2 regions of the Anoxybacillus sp. P3H1B genome follow, and region 2 is predicted to be linked to the other one. Evidence: riboswitches for the same ligand, from Rfam matches in the RefSeq annotation. Region 2 holds a riboswitch; the other holds the start of a gene.

Region 1 (10,534 bases), on a different contig from region 2:
GGGAACGTTGGAATAAACATAATGCCCCCCGATAAACATGCTGATGGCTAAAAGTGAAATAATAGCATACGAAAGGGTGGTCAAGCGAAAGCGACGATAGAGAAGGATCGCAATAAGCAACCCTGCAACAGCAGGACTGACTTCCAGCAGCCATGTCAAATAGCTTGCAGGCTTGACCGCTGACCATATCAATGCGGCAGTCACTAAGAATAGCAAAACGAGATGTTCTTTTAGATGTTGGGATTTAGCCATATCATGCCCTCCTTGCCATCATATCGTTGCGGCCTGCTCATTATAATTTAAAAATGGAACAAAGCAATTCAGAAAAGGAGCGTATTGGATTTTTTCGATCATATGAACGAGGCCAAACAACACGGTGATTCTACAGACCAATGAATAATAGGGTTCAGGCGGCACAACCGCCCTAACTCTAAACGTTAAAAGATTGCGTTAATAGTATGAGAAAAAAGAAAGCCGCTTATGCAGCAAGAAGCGGCTTGTTTGTTTATCGTTTTTGGTGTTTATAAAACAGGCGTGAAATGATGATGCCAATGCTGCCAAGTCCGATGAACAGGATGGAACGCATCAATAAAGAAACAATCGGCAGATCAATAAATACCAATTTCAGCAATGTTAAAAAAATCAATCCGATTCCTAATAAACGCATCGCTTTTTTGTCGCGAATTGTTCCAAAAACGACACTTCCAGCGGCGAAAGCAGCCCAGCTGAATGACAACAATATTGATTCTTTAAGTAATATAGCTGCGCAGTCTGAGCGAAAAGAGTGATGTGTTGTCACAAGCTAGGGCATATGGAACGAATAGAAAAAACAAAAGGACATGCCCGGCGGCCAATGCCCTTTTGTTTTCTTTTTATGTAAGATGTTAGGCTTTTTGTTCAAACAGTTTCGCAATTTCGATAATGACTTGCGTTGCTTTGACCATATTATCGACAGAAATATACTCATAACGGCCATGGAAGTTTTCTCCGCCTGTAAAAATGTTTGGCGTAGGCAAGCCCATGTAAGAGAGCTGAGAACCGTCAGTGCCGCCGCGGATCGGCGAAACTTTTGGCTCAATGCCGAGGTTTTCCATCGCTTCATATGCAATGTCGACAATTTCTTTCACTGGTTCAATTTTTTCTCTCATATTGTAATACTGATCGTTTATTTCCCATTCGACACGCTCTTTACCATATTTTTCTTGAAACTGTGCAGCTAGTTCCGTTATTTTTGTTTTTCGTGCTTCGAATGCGTTTCGGTCGAAATCGCGGATAATATAGGAAAGAGTGGTTTTTTCGACATCTCCCTGAAAGGATAACAGATGATAAAATCCTTCATAGCCTTCAGTGTGCTCCGGCGCTTCATGAGCTGGCAGCTGGCTATGGAATTCCATGGCCAGTTTGATGGAGTTGACCATTTTGCCTTTAGCCGTACCAGGATGCACGTTTTTTCCTTTAAAGATAATTTTCGCTTGTGCGGCATTAAAGCTTTCATATTCTAGTTCGCCAAGCGGTCCTCCGTCCACTGTATAAGCGTATTTCGCCCGAAAAGCGTCCACATCGAATTTATGCGGACCTCTGCCGATTTCCTCATCCGGTGTAAAAGCGACGCGAATTTCGCCGTGTTTCACTTCTGGATGCTGAATAAGATACGCCATCGCTGTCATAATTTCAGCAATGCCCGCTTTATTGTCGGCTCCTAGCAAGGTCGTTCCATCGGTTGTGATCAAGGTATGTCCTTTGTAGCCAGCGAGCTCAGGAAAATCGGCGGGCGAAAGAACAATAGAAAGCTGGTGATTTAAGATGATATCGCCTCCGTCATAGCTTTCAATCAGTTGCGGATAAACATTTTCCCCCGTAAACTCGGTCGCCGTATCTAAATGTGCCAAAAATCCGATCGTCGGCACTTCTTTCTCTGTATTGGCCGGCAGTGTGGCCATCACATAGCCATTTTGATCAACCGTCACCTCTGTCATGCCGATCGCTTTTAACTCTTCTGCCAGCATATTGGCTAGTTCGAGCTGACCTGGAGTTGAAGGGCACGTGTCGCTGTTTGGATCAGATTGGGTATTCACCTTCACATATCTAGTCAAGCGCTCAATGATTTCTTGTTTCATATCGTCCATCTCCTTATGATTTGCTATCTTTTTCCGATGTTATTTTATCATAAAACGCTTATTTCAAGAAAAATGGAATCCTGATTTAGACCATTGATCATCGGATACAAGCTTTATGATGCGAATGAGTGACAAGAGCTCTGAATAAGGGCTGTTTCTGAGGCCGAGTAGATGGATTTATGAATGAATGATGTTATCTAGTAGGTCAACTGTGGGAAGCGTATAAAAGCCTTAACGTTAAGAAGCGAAGCTTTACGCATGGACAATATTCAGCAAAACATGTATAGTATAAATGGAATAAATAAAATTTAGATTGATTCATCTTCGGGGCAGGGCGAAATTCCCGACCGGCGGTGATGAAGCGAATAAGCTTCTAAGCCCGCGAGCCGCAAGGCAGGATCCGGTGCAATTCCGGAGCCGACAGTTATAGTCTGGATGGGAGAAGATGAAGGTTTGCCGGCGTTCGGCGGTTGCGCTTGAACGTCTGTTTGCGCATGCCTGCTATCCTCCCTTGAGCGTTTAGGCTTAAGGGTTTTTTATGGTCAGTCGGCAGCCTTCTTCTTGTGAGGATGAGTCACGAGAAGGAGAGGAGAATCAACATGAAAAACATGAACGTATCCGCTTTTGCGGCGATTGGATTGTTTAGCGCCATCGCTTATCTATTGATGCTGCTCAATTTCCCGATTCCGCCATTTCCTCCTTTTTTGCTTGTTGATTTTAGCGATGTTCCAGCATTAGTCGCTGCTCTAATGTATGGACCGATTGCTGGGATGCTCGTCGAATTATTAAAAAATGTGCTCAACTATTTCCTTGTCGGCAGCGCGGCTGGCGTTCCAGTCGGTCATTTTGCGAATTTTATGGCTGGAATAACGTTTATTTTACCGACCTATTATATTTATCGTAAAGCAGCATCAAAACAGGGAATGGTCATCGGTTTGGTGGCTGGCACCATCGTGATGGCAACGGCGATGAGCGTGTTGAACTATTATATCTTTCTGCCGGCCTATACCATTTTTCTCGGTTCGCCGGCAATGAGCGCCCCGGAAGCGAAAGCGCTCATTGTTTCCGCGATTTTGCCATTTAATGCCTTAAAAGGCGTGTTTATAACCGTTGTCTTTATGCTTCTTTTTCTCCGGCTTCGTCCATGGCTGCATAAACGAGCGGCAAGCCGCATCTGAGCCGCAAAAAGGCTGCGTTTACGAACGCAGCCTTTTTGTTAAAGCTTCGACAGCGTTGAATCGGAAAACCGCTCCTCTTGAAATGGGTTCGCTGTCATTGAATAACCTCTCACTTCCCAATAGCCAGGCTCATCTGTTTTCATAAAACGGATGCCGGTCGCCCATTTCGCCCCTTTCCATAAATAAAAAGAAGCAGGGGGAATGAACCTCAGCGGATAGCCGTGCTTTGGCGAGATCTCTTGCCAATCGTGATGAGGGTCCTTCCATCGGTACACAAAAAGCGCGTCATCTCCCATGAGAGCATGAAGAGGCAAATTGGCTGAATAGCCGAAGGGATCGCCATTTAAATATCCATAAACTTTGACATAAGCGACGTCTGGATTCAGCTCGACGAAACGCAAAAATTCGCGAAAAGCAATGCCCTCAAATGTCGTGTCAAACTTGGACCATGTTGTGACGCAATGCATATCAATGGTTGAGATCGTTTTTGGCAATTCCATAACTTGCTGATAAGAAAGAGAAACCTCTTCTTTCACCTCGCCGAATAATGTGAATTTCCATGTAGCCTCATGAAACTCGTATACATCGCCTTCGTGAAGAATCGGCCATTTCTCCGTTGCAAATTGCCCTGGAGGCAGTTGTTTTGTCAATGTTCTGCACCCTTTCTTCCAACATGATATGATTTACCATCATACGGAGATTTGTGAGAAAATGCAATACAAACCGGAAGGAAATTGGCAAATGATGTAGAATATTCCGGGAAGCAGAAGGCGATGAAAAAGGAGGGTTCCTATGAACGAAGCTTTGACGCCGCATATCTAGTGCTCGCTCCTTTCGTTTGCTTCTACGCTTATGGTTTCGGGAATATTAGTGCTTCTCATTGTTAGTATATGGATGCAAAACCGGACATTGAAAGGCATGAAAAGAAAGTTAGAGAGCTTCAAGTAAGGACAAGGAGTAAGAGAATAATGGAACATGTTCAGATTGTGCGTGATATCGCAAATGCGAATTGGACAAAGATGAGAGAAATCTACGAATCTGTTGGCTGGGTTAAGCATACAGAGCCAATCATTCAACGAGTTTTTCAAGCGAGTCATATAGTAGCGCTTGCCTTTTGCTCCGGCCGTCTGGTTGGATTTGGCCGCGCTCTGTCAGACGGCGTATTCAATGCGGCGATTTATGAATGATGTCGTCGTTCACCGCGATTATCAAGGTAAAGGTATTGGAAAAGCGATCATGAAAGATCTGCTCGAACAGCTTGATGCCATTTCATGCATTCATCTTATTTCGACGATAGGAAACGAACCGTTTTATATTCAATCAGGATTTCGTAAAGCAAAGACGGCGTTCGCTCGTTATCGCAGCATGGATTTGGCACAGATCTATTTAGAAGGAGGGGATGGGAGTGAACATTCGGCAGGCAAAGGTGGATGATGCCGAACGATTAACAGCGTTGATTTTGCAAGTAGAGCGCGAATCAGCCTATTTGTTGTTTGAAGCGGTGGAACGGCCGCTTACGGTTAAAGAGCAGCGCCGCCAGCTTGAGGCGATCGAGCATGAAGAAAATGCCGCGATTTTTTTGGCGGAGACAGAAGAAGGGGAGCTCATCGGTTATTTAGTGGCAAGAGGCGGACGTGCTAAGCGCAATCGTCATACTGTATATATCGTTGTCGGTTTGCATGCTTCCTATCGGGGAAAAGGAATTGGCACGATGCTATTTACAGAATTGGAGCGCTGGGCGCGGACAAAAGGGATCCATCGTTTGGAGCTGACGGTTGTGACAGACAATGTCCCCGCGATTTCTCTCTATAAAAAAATGGGATTTGTTCAGGAGGGAATCAAACGCCATTCGCTGAAAATCGACGGGCAATATGTCGATGAATATTATATGGCGAAGCTTCTGTAGGTGAACACTCCCTTTTCACGTAACCAAAACGCAAGCGGGGATTCAGAAAACGGAGAGGGCTTATCTTGATTTTGATGATGTCATTTTAACGCTCCGTTACTACCGCATACATAAACAAGACAGAGCAGCTAGCGATCAATAAGTACTCGGTGAGTTAAGGGGAATTGGGGAGGCCAATTTTCTTTTTTTACTGTAGCACTAATCGAGATTCTATTACGTTTTTTATTCTTGGAAAATTTGAGTAGCATCGGACATAGCGTGTTAGGCGAAACGTTGGATCTTATGTGAATCGTAATGATTTCTTATGGAGATTCGAATGGAACGTTTGCGATTGTGACATAGGAGCTTGTTTATGAGGTGGTATGAATCGAAATATCTTGTTTATTTTCCCGTATATATGCTTAAATGGTAATGGATGCAATAGCGACCTATTTCCATTTACAAGGGGGGAACAAGGCAGTGAGCTGGATGATTCAGTATATTCTCGCCTTTTTTGTGTTTGTTTTTTCCACTCTTGCTTCTTGGTACGAAGGAAGCGAAATAAGGTCTAACCCATGGGAGTGGAAGTATTCTGCTTTTTTTTTCACAGATGCTCCATGGTTCCATCACCAATAGCAGCGATATTTCACAGCTCGATCATTTTATTTATGCTGCTAAATTCAAGCCTGCTTTTCCTTTGCTTATGGCATTGAGCATTATTTATATAGTGATGCTAACAGGGTATTGGCTATGCCGGAGAAACAACAAAAGATTTCGCTTGTTTTATGCCGGCAGTCTGCTATTTTGGATACTGGGGGCGATCGTAGCCGATTCCCCGACGATCGGTGGGCATTATTTTACAATGCTTTTTATGGCTGCGGGTGCCGGAAGTGCAGCAATGGCTCTTTTGTCTGTGCTTCGGGCAAAGTGTTGGCGAGGTGAGGAGCTAAAATAATGGATACCGTGATGAAAAACGAACGTGATATCATCCAAAGGATTCAGAAGGACGAGTGGATGATGGAAACATTGCGAGCCGTACAGTCGCTGAATTTGCCCGATTGGTGGGTGTGTGCCGGATTTGTCCGTGCGAAAATTTGGGATGTGCTGCATGGATTTCAAGAAAGAACGCCGCTTCCAGATATCGATGTCATTTATTTTGACCGCAAGCATACGGAGAAAGCGGCAGAAAAGAAGCTGGAACAGAAGCTGTACCATCTCCTCCCCGATCGTCCATGGTCGGTGAAAAATCAGGCGCGAATGCATGCAATAAATGGCGGATCTCCTTATTTATCTTCCGTCGATGCCATGTCCAAATTTCCGGAAACTGCCACTGCTCTAGGGGTAAGGCTTGATGAAAAAGGCGTTGTTGTCTTGGCGGCACCTTGGGGAGTCGAAGATGTTTGTCAGCTTCTTGTCAAGCCAACTCCATATTTTTGTGAAACGAAAAAAACGGGCTCAAATGTATGAAGAACGAGTGCGGAGGAAGAAGTGGACAAGCATTTGGCACAAGCTAACAATCGTGACGCTAAAAAATGCTTAAAAACGCGAGACAATGATTTTTCTATTGCAGCATAGGGAAGGAGACAAAATCATGGAAATTCGTTATCGGTTAACGGAAGAAGATTATGTGCAGTTTAATTTGTTTCATATCAAGCATTCGAAAGCAGCCCGGAGAACGTTGGCGATTCAGCGAGTTATCCCTCCCGTTCTTTTTCTTTTGGTTGCCTGGGTATTTGCTGAAATCGGACATGCTTCCTTTTTAGGATTGCTGATTACATTTTCGATTGTGGCGGTTTTATGGGTGATTTTTTATCCGAGTTACTTTGATCGAGCCATTATTCGCAGCGCAAAGAGAATGATGAAAGATGGAAATAATGAAGGGTTATTAGGAGAGCATCATCTTGTGATGACAGAAGAAGGAATCGTTGACTCGACTTCTTACGGAGAAACAAAAGTAAGCTGGGGAGGCATAAAGGCTTTCAAGGAAGACCGGCACAGCTTTTATCTCTATAATAGTGCTGTCAGCGCTTATATTATTCCAAAGCGAGAGCTGAAAAACATAGAGGAGATTCGATCATATCTTCACACAAAGCTTAAGCATATTGAATCAGAAAATAAGTGATCAATGACCGGTGGGCATATCCCAGCGGCAAGCGAATGGCTTGCCGACTATTCAACGATTTTATATCAGTGACTCCATCATTTCCATAACCTTACTAAAAAGGCCCAAAGAACGAACGGCACCTCAAACGTAGAAATCATGACTCATCATTCGAAGTGCCGTTCGAAACAGGGCCGTTTTCATTTTAAAATGTCGGCAAGTTATCGAGATTGTTGCTTGGATCTCCATCGGCATTGCTACGCAGATGCCAGTCGCCGTCCTTCCCTCTAAATGTGTTTACACCCTCGATCTCGCCGTTTTGTGCCATCACTTGTGCCTGTTTATAATCGACAATCCGTCCAGAAGATAGCTTGAGCTCAACAATATCGCCATCGCCATTTTTTCGGACTGCTACCACTTTTTCACTCATCACTTTCACCCCCTCTATCATTTTAGTATGGGGGATTTGTCAGCCATTTTATGCACATACAGCCTCAATAACAAACGCTCTTCATTGAAGACGAACCCATATTTCGGAATAAAAATCAGGGCTGGTTGGATCGTCGTCCGGATATACCTCTAATTGCGGCGTGCCTGCAAGCTTGTAATGCTGGGATGGCAACCATTCTGAAAAAATTTGCTCCCATGCTTTTTGTATCGCTTCCGGCATCGATCCGCGCACCTCAAATATGCCCCATTTAGAAGCGGGTATTTCTAACGCCAACAGCCCGTTAGGCACCTCGCCATTATACTCTGCGGCTATCCAATAATCGATCGTTTGTCCTGACTGGTCATCGCTGTGTGCGGTACATACACCGATCAAGCCTTTTAATGAGCCGTTGTTCAGTGATGATAATAACTTAACGGTGCCGTTTTGATGAACTTCCTCCCACATCTTAGCAATCCCTGTATGATTCTCTCCATTGACTAGCGAAAATGTCCGCTTGATTCCCACTACTTGAAAACGATCTTTTTCAATGATTTGGTGATTCATTGATTTTCCTCCCATCTCAAGATAAAGAAACGATTCTAGGCTTGCTTGTGTATGGCCACTATCTATTTGATTATAGCACATATGTTCGTGTGTGACTACCTATCTTTCTGTTTAGAAAAAATGTTTTTAGAAGCAAAAAATGATGGCAGATTTGAATGGGAAAAAGGGGCTCGACTGTTTAACAAGAACGGGGGACCGTTTTTTGACAACTGGGGGATTATTTAAATGTTATATTACATATAAATGGAATTTATTGTTCATTCAAAAGCAGAGCGGAGGCATGGCGGTGACTTGCTTTTGTTACGCCAAAGCGTACTAGATTTGAAATAAAATAGAGAAACTTTCAAACTATTTTCTAATAAATAACGAATATATGAATGAAAGGCTAGCCTTTGAAAGAAGTAGGAGTAGAAGTCAATGGAGAAAATAAAGGAATGGATCACCAAAGCCAAAAAAGGAGATCGCAATGCCGCTAACCAGCTTGTCAGTTTTTATTATAAGGATCTATATGCTTATATTTACAGGCAGACATTAAACAAGGATTTAGCAATGGATCTAACCCAGGAAGCATTTATCAGCATGCTTCGTTCGATCCGTTCGTATGACGAGAGAAAGGCGTCATTTCGAACGTGGTTATATCGAATTGCCACTTACCAAACGATCAACTACTATCGCTCAAAATATTACAAACAGCAATCAATTGTGACGGAGATCGATCACGAGTTAGGGCAAGAAGAAGATTTTACATTGAAGCTGGAATACAAGGAGGAGGTTGAGCGGATTTTAGCGGTATTGAATACGTTTGAAGCGTCTGTCCAGCAAATTTTCCGTCTTAAATTGTTTGGTGAATATACTTTTGCTGAAATTGCTGCTGTCACTGGCTTAACGGAATCGACAGTGAAAACGAAATTTTATAGTACCGTAAGAAAAATAGGCAGTAACATAGCGATTGTCGATTGGAAGCAGGATTTTCTTTCTATCTGTTGAATGTTCGAAAAGGCGAAGAGAACGTTGGGAGGACTTGTATGATGAAACGATTCACATTTGCTAAAAAAGCCGGCACCGCCATGACAAAATACAACTCCAAGTTACCGAGCTATACGAGAATAACGAAACTAACCGAATCTGCCGTCATCGGCTGCATGTACATTGAAGCGAACGGAGTGGTCGGCTATCATGAAGCGCCAGTGCCGCAGCTGTTTCTTGTTGTACAGGGGGAAGGCTGAGTGACGGGGGCGGATCGCAAAAAAGTGTTTGTCAAAAGTGGAGAGGCGGTGTTTTGGGAACAAGGCGAATGGCACGAATCGGGAAGCGATCAAGGAATGGCCGCGATGATTGTTCAGTCTGAACATTTGACACCGAAATATCTCATACAATTGCAAGTATCCGAGTGAGTAATTTGATTTATAAGAATCAAGTGAACCGAAAACGGCGCGGTCAAATCACCGCGCCGTTTATCTTGGCGTTTCTTGAAAGGTAATGCCTATTACTCGCTCTGTTGCGGTGTTAAATTGGATATTGACAAAAACACCAAATTCTTTCTGGTTGGTTCTCAGCCATAGCTTAAATTTTTCCGTCGTCACATTCGCTTGTTGGTCGCGGCCAATATGGAGGTAGTCGACGATTTGGGCGTTTGGATATTTTTCCTTTGTTTTTTGAAGAGCGAGTCTTCCCCATTTGGCATATGGTGGCATTTCGGTTTGGGCGATCGCGTGATGGACGATTTCAATCGGTTGGATGCCCATCCCCGCAACTGACCAGACACTGAGAGCGAATAAAGTGATCCATCTGTTTTTCATATATAATAAAACCTTTCTTTTTTTATGTTTAGCGTGCACGATGCTTGTCAGATTATTCATCCTCTCTAAAACGGAGAAAGAAAATGACGGTTCATGATGCAGCTGTTTGATGTGTATCGCTCTCCGTTTTTAATAGTGCGGGCAAAGAAAGAAGATGCTTGTCTGCTTATAAAATTCTGTTGTCCGATTCGCGTTTTCACTCGTCTGTAAAGGGAACTTTTTCATTTATTACAAAAAATTCAATATCGATTGAAACCTTTTTGCGTTTTGAACGTTAATATTATGGAAGATAAGCGGCGAGGTTGAGAACTAAAAAATATGGAATGTGTTGCAGCATGTGATCTATGTTTCAAACAGAAGATCAGCTGATGGAAAGCATGAGCATACGGTTCCCTGTCCCTTAAAGCTGGAGCGAATGCCGTCTATTTATGAAATTCGAAGGAGTGCATGAGGAATGAAC
Region 2 (10,534 bases):
GCGGGCTCATGATCTACCGGCCGGATCAAAGAAAATTTGCCGGCGGAAGCGGGTGTGCCTGCTGTGCGGTTGTTACGTATGGCCATTTATTAAGAGAAATGGAAAAGGGGACGTTTCGCAAAATATTTGTTGTCGCAACAGGAGCGTTATTAAGTCAGACTATGATTCAGCAAAAACAATCGATTCCAGCGATTGCTCACGGCGTTGTGATCGAATCGGTAGGAGGATGAGAAATGGACTATTGGATGGCCTTTTTAGTGGGTGGAGCGATCTGCGGGGCGGCTCAATGGCTGATGGATCGCGCCAATATATCGCAAATCCATATGCTTGCCGGACTTGTAAGCGTCGGTGCTCTGCTGGGAGCACTTGGTGTATATGACCAATTAGTAGAGGTCGCAGGCGCGGGCGCTTTGCTGCCAATGAGCGGCTTCGGCTATTTGCTTGCCAAAGGGATCGCGTCCCATGAAGCTGGACAAGGATGGATGAATATGGGGGCCAACATGTTCCAATATATTGGTCTCGAGCTTTCATTTGTCATTACGCTATCATTTGTCGCGGCCCTTATTTGCAAACCAAGGGGATAACGATGATGAAAAAAAGACGGGTCATTATTGTAACAGATGGCGATGATTTTGCATGGCGGACGATTCAGCATATTGCGAAGGAAATTGGCGGCCGCTGCATTAGCCGCTCTCGGGGGAATCCATCAAAACTGACAGGTGAACAGCTCGTGGAGCTTATTTTACAGACGCCGTATGATCCTGTATTTGTGATGTTTGATGATTGTGGAGCAGTCGGTGAAGGCGCAGGCGAACAGGCGCTAAAGTACGTGGCGACCCATAAACAAATTGAGGTGATGGGGGCTATTGCAGTCGCCTCCAATACTCACCAGAATGAATGGACAAAGGTACATGTCAGCATTGATCGAAATGGAAAATTGACAGAGCGCGGAGTGGATAAAGAAGGAATCCAAGAAATGGAGTTGGGGCGTATCAATGGTGATACCGTTTATTGCTTAGAGCAGCTACCCATTCCGATTATCGTTGGTATCGGTGATATCGGAAAGATGGGCTATCGCGACCACGTTAAATACGGTTCGCCCATTACAAAAAAAGCGGTTGAGGTTATTTTAGAAAGGAGTGAAAATGGTGGCAGCAGACACAAACAGCATCCCGATTTTTGAAAAGCTTACGGATAATGAAGCCTATTTAAAAGAGAAAATCGGGATTGGAACAAGCTTTGATTTAGGAATTCGCAAAGTCTATGTGCTAACGAGAGAGGTGCACATTTATTATTGTAACGGCCTGTGTGATACACAATATTTAATTGAACTGCTTAAACAAATTGTGCAAATTAATGATAACGAGCGCCAAGAAGCTCGAGCGAAGCAAATTCTTGCTAATCGTCTTGTCCATCAGCAAGTCAGTCCCGTTCAGGATTTGAATGATGCGATTAATCAATTGTTGTCAGGGCTTATCATCATTTTAATGGAAGGAGAAACAAGCGGATTTGTCGTTGATGTCCGCAGTTATCCAGGCCGTCAGCCGCAAGAGCCCGATACGGAAAAAGTCGTACGCGGAGCACGCGACGGCTATGTTGAAAATATTATTGTCAATACGGCATTAACGCGGCGCCGCATTCGTGACGAACGGTTGCGCTTTGAAATTATGCAAGTAGGCGAACGTTCCAAAACGGATGTATGCATTGCTTATATTAAGGATGTAGCGGATCCTGGATTGATTGAGCTTGTAAAAAAAGAAATTCAACAAATTAAAATTGATGGTTTAACGATGGCGGACAAAACGATTGAAGAATTTTTAGTCAAGCAGGGATATAATCCATATCCCCTTGTGCGATATACGGAGCGTCCTGACGTAGCCGCAACTCATTTATTAGAAGGACATGTCATTATTATGGTGGACACTTCACCAAGCGTGATTATTACGCCGACCACCTTTTTTCATCATGTGCAGCATGCCGAGGAGTATCGGCAAAATCCTGCGGTTGGAACGTTTGTGCGCTGGGTGCGGTTTCTAGGCATTTTAGCCTCCATCTTTCTATTGCCGCTTTGGATTTTATTTGTGCTAGAACCTTCCTTGTTGCCTGACAAAATGGCATTTATCGGACCAAATAAACACACAAATATTCCAGCCATTGTCCAAATTTTCCTTGCCGATTTCGGGATTGAATTTTTGCGAATGGCAGCTATTCATACGCCGACCTCGTTATCAACAGCCATGGGATTGATTGCGGCTGTATTAATTGGGCAAATTGCGATTGATGTTGGCTTGTTTGTGCCTGAAGTCATTTTATATGTCTCTATTGCTGCGATTGGCTCATTTGCTACACCAAGCTATGAATTAAGTATCGCTAATAAAATCGCCCGTCTCCTGCTCGCTTTAGCAGTGGCTATATTTAAAGTGCCAGGGCTTATTATCGGAACGACCATTTATTTAATTTGGTTAGTTCGAATTCGTTCGCTGAACACCCCGTATTTGTGGCCATTTATTCCGTTTGATCCAGCTGCGTTTATGCAAATTGTTGTTCGCCGTTCACTGGCGGGCGGAAAAGTGCGACCAAGCATTGTTCATCCGCAAAATCAGCAAAGACGCCCCGTGTAAGGAGGGTCTCTTGGTTGCTGAAAGATTTTGCTGAATGAGGAAACAATAAAAATAACGGATTATTCACATTTGTATTGCAACTTTTTTTATTTTATGGTACGTTATACGTAATCTTTTCCGCAGAAAAGGCAGTTAATCCCTATTTGTTAACTGTCTTTTTTGCTTTCAGATCGCATAAAAATTTGTGATTTTGAATATTTAATCTTTTGGAATGAGGGATCGGCATGTTTTTTTACGGAACGAGTCGTGTGAATGACAAAGGACATTTAGAAATTGGCGGTGTTGATACTGTTGATCTCGCAAAGGAATATGGAACGCCGCTGTATATTTATGACGTGGCGTTAATTCGCCAGCGCGCCCGCGCGTTTAAAGAAACGTTTGAAAAGTACGGGGTAAAAGCGCAAGTGGCGTATGCTAGCAAAGCGTTTTCGACGGTTGCTATGGTTCAATTAGTGGAGGAAGAAGGATTATCGCTTGATGTAGTGTCTGGCGGAGAGCTATATACAGCCCTAAAAGCGGATTTCCCTCCTGAGCGCATCCATTTCCACGGGAATAATAAAAGCCGCCAAGAGCTGGAAATGGCGTTGGCGCATGGTGTCGGCTGTATTGTAATAGATAATTTTTATGAATTGCAGCTGCTCGAACAAATTTGTGCAGAAAGAGGAATGACGGCGTCTGTTTTAATTCGGGTAACACCAGGAATTGAAGCGCATACTCATGATTATATTTTGACAGGTCAGGAAGATTCTAAATTCGGCTTTGACTTAAACAATGGACAGGCTGATCGCGCGTTAAAGCAAGCCTTATCTTCTCCATCGTTCCACGTGCTGGGGATTCATTGTCATATTGGTTCACAAATTTTTGAAACAACAGGCTTTGTGCTGGCGGCGCAAAAAATTTTCCACAAAATCGCCGATTGGAAAGAGGTCTATGATTTTGTTCCGAAGGTTGTCAATCTTGGCGGCGGCTTTGGAATTCGCTATACAAATGAAGATACGCCTCTTCCGGCTGCGGAATACGTAGAAAATATTATTGCTGAAGCAGCAAAACAGGCAGCAGAGCTGGGCATTGCTATGCCGGAAATTTGGATTGAGCCAGGCCGTTCGCTTGTCGGTGATGCCGGAACCGCGATTTATTCGATCGGTTCGCGCAAAGAAGTGCCTAATGTGCGTCATTATGTGGCTGTTGATGGGGGAATGAGTGACAATATTCGGCCAGCATTGTATGAAGCAAAATATGAAGCAGTGTTGGCGAATCGAGTTCTTGATGAGAAGCAAGAGGTTGTGGCGATTGCCGGAAAATGCTGTGAATCAGGTGACATGCTGATCTGGGACTTGCCGCTGCCAAAGACAGAAGCAGGTGATTATTTGGCTGTATTTTGCACCGGGGCATATGGCTATTCGATGGCCAATAACTATAATCGCTTGCCTCGCCCGGCTGTTGTTTTTGTTGAAAACGGCGAGGCGCAGCTCGTCGTTCGCCGAGAAACGTATGAGGACTTAGTTCGTTTAGACGTGCCATTACGGGCGAAAGTCAATAGATGACCATGCTATAGGAATATCACAATGAAGGTACATTGGATATCACGTACTCCTTGAAATGAAAACGTGTGATAAACCAAAGAAAAAATCGCTCAAACGTGTAGAGCGGTAATTAGCTATTGACCGATTAAGCTACAAGCCTATTGTATGGATATGCGAAACGGCCAAAAGGTGCCCTGCTTGGGCACCTTTTGGTCATTGTTGCTGCTGATTGGATGAAGTAAACACGGATTTGATGGCATTCCAAATTTCTTTCAAAATATCGATGATATTCTGAATAAATGTTTTTCCTTCTTCTGAGTTCAAAAAGGTGGAAATCTTGTTTTTTGCTTTGCTAAGTTGATCGTTGACCTGATTCCAGTCAATGTTGAGATTCTTCATTTTATTAAATAATGATATTAGGCTATTGATTTCATCCTGAGTGAGCGTAATACCTAAATCCTTGGCCGCTTTTTCGATAAGGGAGCGCAAATCCGCGTCGGTTTGCGGCGGATTTTTGGCCATTTCTTCTTTAATTCTTGTTAAAAGGGCAACGGCTTGATCGTTTCCAATCGATTTGCCCAGCTGGGCGGTTTTTACCATTTCTTCATTTGCCACTTTTTTTACATCGTCAGGAATCACTTTATCGGATGAAAGCTCGTACGCTTTCATTAAACCGGTTAGCGCTGCGGTACCTGAAACAGGGAAAGGAGCTGTAATATAAATTTTAGCATCCTTGACACCTGCCGTGATGAGCGCGTTTGTATACATTTCCTTTGTGACCCAAGTAATATTATGCGTTTCTACATCAAGGCCGGAACCATTCGCTCCAATTGTAATCATAGATGATGAAATGGCTTTTGTGCCAATTTGCGCTTTTGGAATTAGGCCATCCAGATATTTATGCTCTTCTGTGTTTGACACGGTAATGGTTTGAGCATTTTCCGGAGCGTTCATTTCATTTAATACTTGCTGCTTTTGTGAGTCGGTTAAGTTTTCTCCAAGTGTAATAATAACATCGCCTTCTGCTGCATCCGCCGCTGCCGCTATCGGATACGCAAGGAGCAAAGACGCCATGAGACAGCCTATCAAGGTCCGTTTCATTCTTGCAACCTCCTTATTCTTTCTTTATTTCCACCATTCCTATTCTACATGCAAATGGAATAAGATAGAAGCGAAATGATGCGTATAAATGCCACTTGCTCTATGAGCAGCGGGATGAATATAGCGCTCGTTCATTTTGTCTTTTAGTTGTGTTTTATATAAAAGAGCACTAATGTTAATTATCCATTATTTTACTTGAAAGCAAAATGATCGGGCTTAACACTCGTTTTTCTGCTTCTTTCTCGAACAGGGAATGTCAGTGAACAACATCATTTGCTTACAAAGCGCTCCTTGTTCAAGAAGGGCATGCCCTAGTCGGCAAGCAAATCGGTTTGCCGGCTTCAGCAGAAAAGCGAGGAATCTAGTACGATCCGTTGGTTTTTATTGAATCCTCAACACGCCCGATAAAATATGACTTGCTTTTTTTGTGTAACAAACAATGGTATGATAAGGGAGTATGAAAGAAAGGAGAATGAGAAAATGGCAAAAAAGGGTCATATTTTACTGGAAAACGGTGCAAAAATTGAGTTTGAATTATTTCCAAATGAAGCCCCAAAAACAGTGGCAAACTTTGAAAAGTTAGCAAATGAAGGGTTTTATAATGGCTTAACGTTCCATCGCGTCATCCCTGGCTTTGTCAGCCAAGGCGGTTGTCCGCGCGGAAATGGAACCGGCGATGCGGGCTATACGATTCCGTGTGAAACGGACAACAATCCTCATCAGCATAAAGAAGGAGCGATTTCGATGGCGCATCGCGGCCGTGATACAGGAAGCTGCCAATTTTTCATTGTTCATGAGCCGCAGCCGCATTTAGATGGAGTACATACCGTTTTTGGTCAAGTGACGTCAGGAATGGACGCGGTCAAAGCGATGAAAAATGGCGATGTAATGAAAGAAGTTAAGGTGTGGGAAGAGTAAAAGTTTTTACTCGTAGTATTAGTTGGGCATCACGATAAGGATAGGGATACCTCAATATTTGTCTTAGCGTGAACAAGTGATGGCATGATTTCGATGGCCGACGCTTGTTCACGTTTTGGCGTGAACAAGGCAAGTCATAGACTTGCCCTTTTTGGATCGTAGGTTTGTACAAATTGCGGTTTGTTCATATTTATACAGCAAAAGAGCAACCAACCCGATTGTATTGGATACCACCAATACAACTTTATATGGAAGGAAAGTGGTTTTTGAGCGTGAAGTGTTTCCGCTTTGTTTAGAACGACAGGGAAATAGGCTGCTGGGAACGCGCAATTTTTATAGAAGCTTAACAGGATGAACGGTGTTGAGCTTTTTTGAAAGGATGAGGAAACGATGAAGAAAAATTGGATCCTGTTCTTTGCTCTGCTCGGTGTCAGCTTGATTTGGGGGCTTATTTATTGGTTATTCATAGCGAAGTGAGTGCGTGAGCATAGACAAACGATTGGATTGTGATATAATGATAAAAAATTACATAATCGTTTTGTATCCTTCGGGGCAGGGTGTAATTCCCGACCGGCGGTATTGAAACCGATGCGTTTCTAAGCCCGCGAGCCGAAATAGGCACGATCCGGTGCGATTCCGGAGCCGACAGTATAGTCTGGATGGGAGAAGGATCACATAAAGGCAGCACATTGCCGTAAGCGGAGCAGCACCAAAACCGTTTTTCCTTGCACTGTCAATGTGGATGGTAGATGTAGCGCTCCCCATAGTGGAGGTGTTTACTGAAAAAACGGAACAAACATTCGTGTTTGATGTCCGGTTTTGTTTTAGAACGGTGTTGTTCATGAAATGTGCAGCTTTTTTGGCATGCAAAACAAACATGTCAGTTTGTGGTTCTTACATATTTCTGCCCTGGGAGATGCGATTCCTAGGGCTTTCTTTATGGTGAAAAAGGAGGGATGGAACATGCAGAGCGATGAACGGTATATGCGTTTGGCGCTTGAAATGGCTAAAATAGGAAGCGGACAAACCTCTCCGAATCCAGCGGTAGGGGCAGTCGTGGTGAAAAATGGAGAAATCGTCGGTCTGGGCGCCCACTTAAAAGCTGGAGAGCCGCATGCTGAGGTTCATGCCATTCGCATGGCGGGAGAAAAAGCCGCTGGTGCGACAGTTTATGTTACGCTTGAACCTTGCAGCCATTTTGGAAAAACGCCTCCATGCGCAGATTTGCTAGTGGAAGCAAAAGTAGCGCGCGTTGTCATCGCTACGACGGATCCAAATCCGCTTGTAGCTGGGAAGGGGACGGAAAGGCTAAAACAGGCAGGAATTGAGGTTGTGCTCGGTACGTTGAAAGAAGAGGCCGATGAATTAAACCGTGTCTTTTTTCACTATATCACGACAAAAACTCCATTTGTTACATTAAAATACGCAAGCAGCTTAGATGGAAAAATCGCGACGAAAACAGGTGATAGCAAATGGATTACTTCAGAAGCTGCGAGAGAGGATGTGCACCGCTATCGAGCCGCAAATGATGCGATTTTAGTGGGGGTTAATACGATCATGGCTGATAACCCTCATTTAACGACGAGATTACCTGAAGGCGGGAAAAGTCCGATTCGGATTATTCTCGATACAGACTTGCGCACACCGCTTCATGCAAACGTGATATCTAATGATGAAGCGGAAACATGGATGGTTGTCGGCAGTCAAGTATCCAGCGAACGCATGGCCTTATACCAAAGATCGCATGTGCGAGTCATGCAAATGAACCAGCCGCATATCGACATTTGGGAGATGTTGCGCATGCTAGGGGAGCACAAAATTACTTCTCTCTTTGTGGAAGGAGGGTCACGCATTCACGACAGCTTTGTGCGCAGCCGAGCCTTTCAAGAAATTGTTGCCTATTTTGCGCCGAAGTTGATTGGCGGCCATGAAGCGCCTACTCCGGTTGGCGGCACAGGGATTTTGCGCATGGCAGAAGCGGCTGAATTAGCGATTAAGCGCGTTGAAATGGTTGGACCGGATATCAAGGTCATTGCCATACCAAAATAAAGAGGTGGAACATCATGTTTACCGGAATCATTGAAGAAATGGGTACGATTGAACAAATGAATCACTCAGGAGAAGCGATTACGGTTACGATTCGCGCGGAAAAGGTGCTTGAAGATGTCCGATTGGGCGATAGTATTGCGGTTAATGGGGTATGCTTAACAGTAACATCATTTACCGCTCGTTCCTTTACAGTTGATGTGATGCCAGAAACCATTCGAGCCACCTCATTGCGCATGTTGTCAAAAGGGTCAAAAGTCAATCTAGAGCGGGCGATGGGAGCAGGCGGACGGTTTGGCGGCCATTTTGTATCCGGGCATGTTGATGGAGTGGGCGAGATTATCAACAAGAAACCGGTTGCCAACGCTGTGTATTATGAAATTAAAATTCCAAGAGAACTGCGAAGCTATATGATTTTGAAAGGTTCCGTCGCTGTTGACGGGACGAGCTTAACGATTTTTGGATTGACCGATGATACATTTACGATTTCGCTGATTCCGCATACGCGTGCCGAAACGATATTGGGCGATAAGCAAGTTGGCGATATCGTCAATATTGAGTGCGATCTCATTGGCAAATATGTAAAGCAATTTGTAGAAGGAAACAAAGCAGCGAAGGAACAGGGCGCGATTACCCTTGAATTTTTAGAAGAGCATGGATATAAATGAACGGAAAGGTGGGGACGACATGTTCGATACGATCGAAGAAGCCATTTATGAGCTCATGCAAGGAAATGTCATCATTGTTTGTGATGATGAGGATCGAGAAAATGAGGGGGATTTTGTTGCATTAGCTGAAAAAGCGACACCTGAAGTCATTAACTTTATGATTAAATATGGACGTGGGCTTGTCTGCGTACCAATCACAGAAGAGCTGGCAGATAAGTTGGATTTAGTGCCGATGGTCAACCATAATACAGATGCGCACGGAACGGCTTTTACTGTAAGCATCGACCATAAATCAACGACAACAGGAATTAGCGCATATGAGCGTTCCACAACAATTCGGGAGCTTTTGAATCCAAATGCGAAAGCAAGCGACTTTAAACGACCCGGCCACATTTTTCCGCTTGTGGCGAAAAAGGGAGGCGTTTTGCGGCGCGCCGGACATACGGAAGCAGCAGTTGATTTGGCTCGTCTATGCGGGGCAAAGCCAGCCGGTGTCATTTGTGAAATCATTAAGGAAGACGGGGAAATGGCCCGCGTACCGGATTTGCGAAAAATAGCCGATGAATTTGATTTGAAAATGATTACGATTAAAGATTTAATTCAATACCGCAACAAAAAAGAGAAGTTAGTAAAAAGAGAAGTAGAAATTACCTTGCCGACGGAATTTGGCGAGTTTAAAGCGATCGGCTACACAAACTCAGTTGATGGAAAAGAGCATATCGCGCTTGTCAAAGGGGAAGTGATTCCCGATGAACCAATACTTGTCCGCGTTCATTCCGAATGTTTAACCGGAGATGTATTCGGCTCATATCGTTGCGATTGCGGTCCACAGCTTCATGCAGCTTTGCGGCAAATTGAAGAGGCAGGAAGAGGCATTTTATTGTATATGCGTCAAGAAGGACGCGGAATCGGCTTATTGAACAAACTTCGCGCCTATAAGCTTCAGGAACAAGGATACGATACGGTTGAAGCGAATGAAAAGCTAGGCTTTCCAGCTGATTTGCGCGATTACGGAATTGGCGCTCAAATTTTAAAAGATTTAGGCGTAACGAAAATGCGATTACTTACGAACAACCCGCGCAAAATCGCCGGATTGAAAGGATATGATTTAGAAGTGGTTGAGCGCGTGCCATTGCAATTGCCAACGAAAAAGGAAAATGAGAAATATTTAAAGACGAAATATGAGAAGCTAGGGCACATGCTTCATTTTTGACGGACTAAGCATCATTTTGATTATGATTGAAAAAAATAGGAGGAGATTTGGATGAAAGTAATGGAAGGAAATTTAGTTGGGACAGGATTAAAGATCGGAATTGTGGTTTCTCGTTTTAATGAATTTATCACAAGCAAATTGCTTTCAGGGGCGCTAGATGGCCTTAAACGGCATGGTGTCGACGAAAATGAGGTTGCCATTGCTTGGGTGCCAGGAGCCTTTGAAATTCCGCTTGTGGCGAAAAAAATGGCGGAATCTAAGCAGTATGATGCAGTCATTGCGCTTGGAACGGTGATTCGCGGTGCAACAAGCCACTATGATTACGTATGCAATGAGGTAACTAAAGGAATTTCGCACGCATCCTTAACAACCGGGACACCTGTCATTTTTGGCGTATTAACGACCGATACGATCGAGCAAGCGATTGAGAGAGCGGGAACAAAA

Evidence for each region. A riboswitch is a leader RNA that binds a small molecule or an ion and turns the genes downstream of it on or off. The one in region 2 is predicted to bind FMN.
Region 1: it holds a riboswitch for FMN, as region 2 does, so the genes downstream of both, AT864_RS12280 (ECF transporter S component) here and ribD (bifunctional diaminohydroxyphosphoribosylaminopyrimidine deaminase/5-amino-6-(5-phosphoribosylamino)uracil reductase RibD) in region 2, are expected to answer to the same signal.

What each region holds. Positions count from the first base shown of each region.
Region 1 is NZ_LPUG01000019.1:77,130-87,663, forward strand. Features, by position in the region: gene AT864_RS12265 (DUF2238 domain-containing protein) at 1-252, opposite strand, end outside; gene AT864_RS12270 (DUF2339 domain-containing protein) at 506-736, opposite strand; gene pepT (peptidase T) at 885-2,117, opposite strand; FMN riboswitch at 2,434-2,568, shown strand; gene AT864_RS12280 (ECF transporter S component) at 2,717-3,295, shown strand; gene AT864_RS12285 (molybdopterin-dependent oxidoreductase) at 3,334-3,945, opposite strand; partial or broken gene AT864_RS12290 (GNAT family N-acetyltransferase) at 4,264-4,729, shown strand; gene AT864_RS12295 (GNAT family N-acetyltransferase) at 4,701-5,201, shown strand; gene AT864_RS18540 (DUF4306 domain-containing protein) at 5,670-5,816, shown strand; gene AT864_RS12300 (DUF4306 domain-containing protein) at 5,791-6,135, shown strand; partial or broken gene AT864_RS12305 (nucleotidyltransferase family protein) at 6,147-6,720, shown strand; gene AT864_RS12310 (YcxB family protein) at 6,772-7,302, shown strand; gene AT864_RS12315 (DUF3892 domain-containing protein) at 7,487-7,711, opposite strand; gene AT864_RS12320 (GyrI-like domain-containing protein) at 7,793-8,275, opposite strand; gene AT864_RS12325 (RNA polymerase sigma factor) at 8,693-9,262, shown strand; gene AT864_RS18360 (hypothetical protein) at 9,301-9,501, shown strand; gene AT864_RS18365 (hypothetical protein) at 9,502-9,669, shown strand; gene AT864_RS12335 (YqzG/YhdC family protein) at 9,730-10,020, opposite strand; gene AT864_RS12340 (DUF1189 domain-containing protein) at 10,529-10,534, shown strand, end outside.
Region 2 is NZ_LPUG01000009.1:146,752-157,285, reverse strand. Features, by position in the region: gene spoVAD (stage V sporulation protein AD) at 1-230, shown strand, start outside; gene AT864_RS01095 (SpoVA/SpoVAEb family sporulation membrane protein) at 234-584, shown strand; gene AT864_RS01090 (stage V sporulation protein AE) at 590-1,183, shown strand; gene AT864_RS01085 (spore germination protein) at 1,146-2,621, shown strand; gene lysA (diaminopimelate decarboxylase) at 2,846-4,165, shown strand; gene AT864_RS01075 (DUF1002 domain-containing protein) at 4,358-5,245, opposite strand; gene AT864_RS01070 (peptidylprolyl isomerase) at 5,726-6,163, shown strand; FMN riboswitch at 6,703-6,838, shown strand; gene ribD (bifunctional diaminohydroxyphosphoribosylaminopyrimidine deaminase/5-amino-6-(5-phosphoribosylamino)uracil reductase RibD) at 7,127-8,212, shown strand; gene ribE (riboflavin synthase) at 8,227-8,877, shown strand; gene AT864_RS01055 (bifunctional 3,4-dihydroxy-2-butanone-4-phosphate synthase/GTP cyclohydrolase II) at 8,897-10,090, shown strand; gene ribE (6,7-dimethyl-8-ribityllumazine synthase) at 10,142-10,534, shown strand, end outside.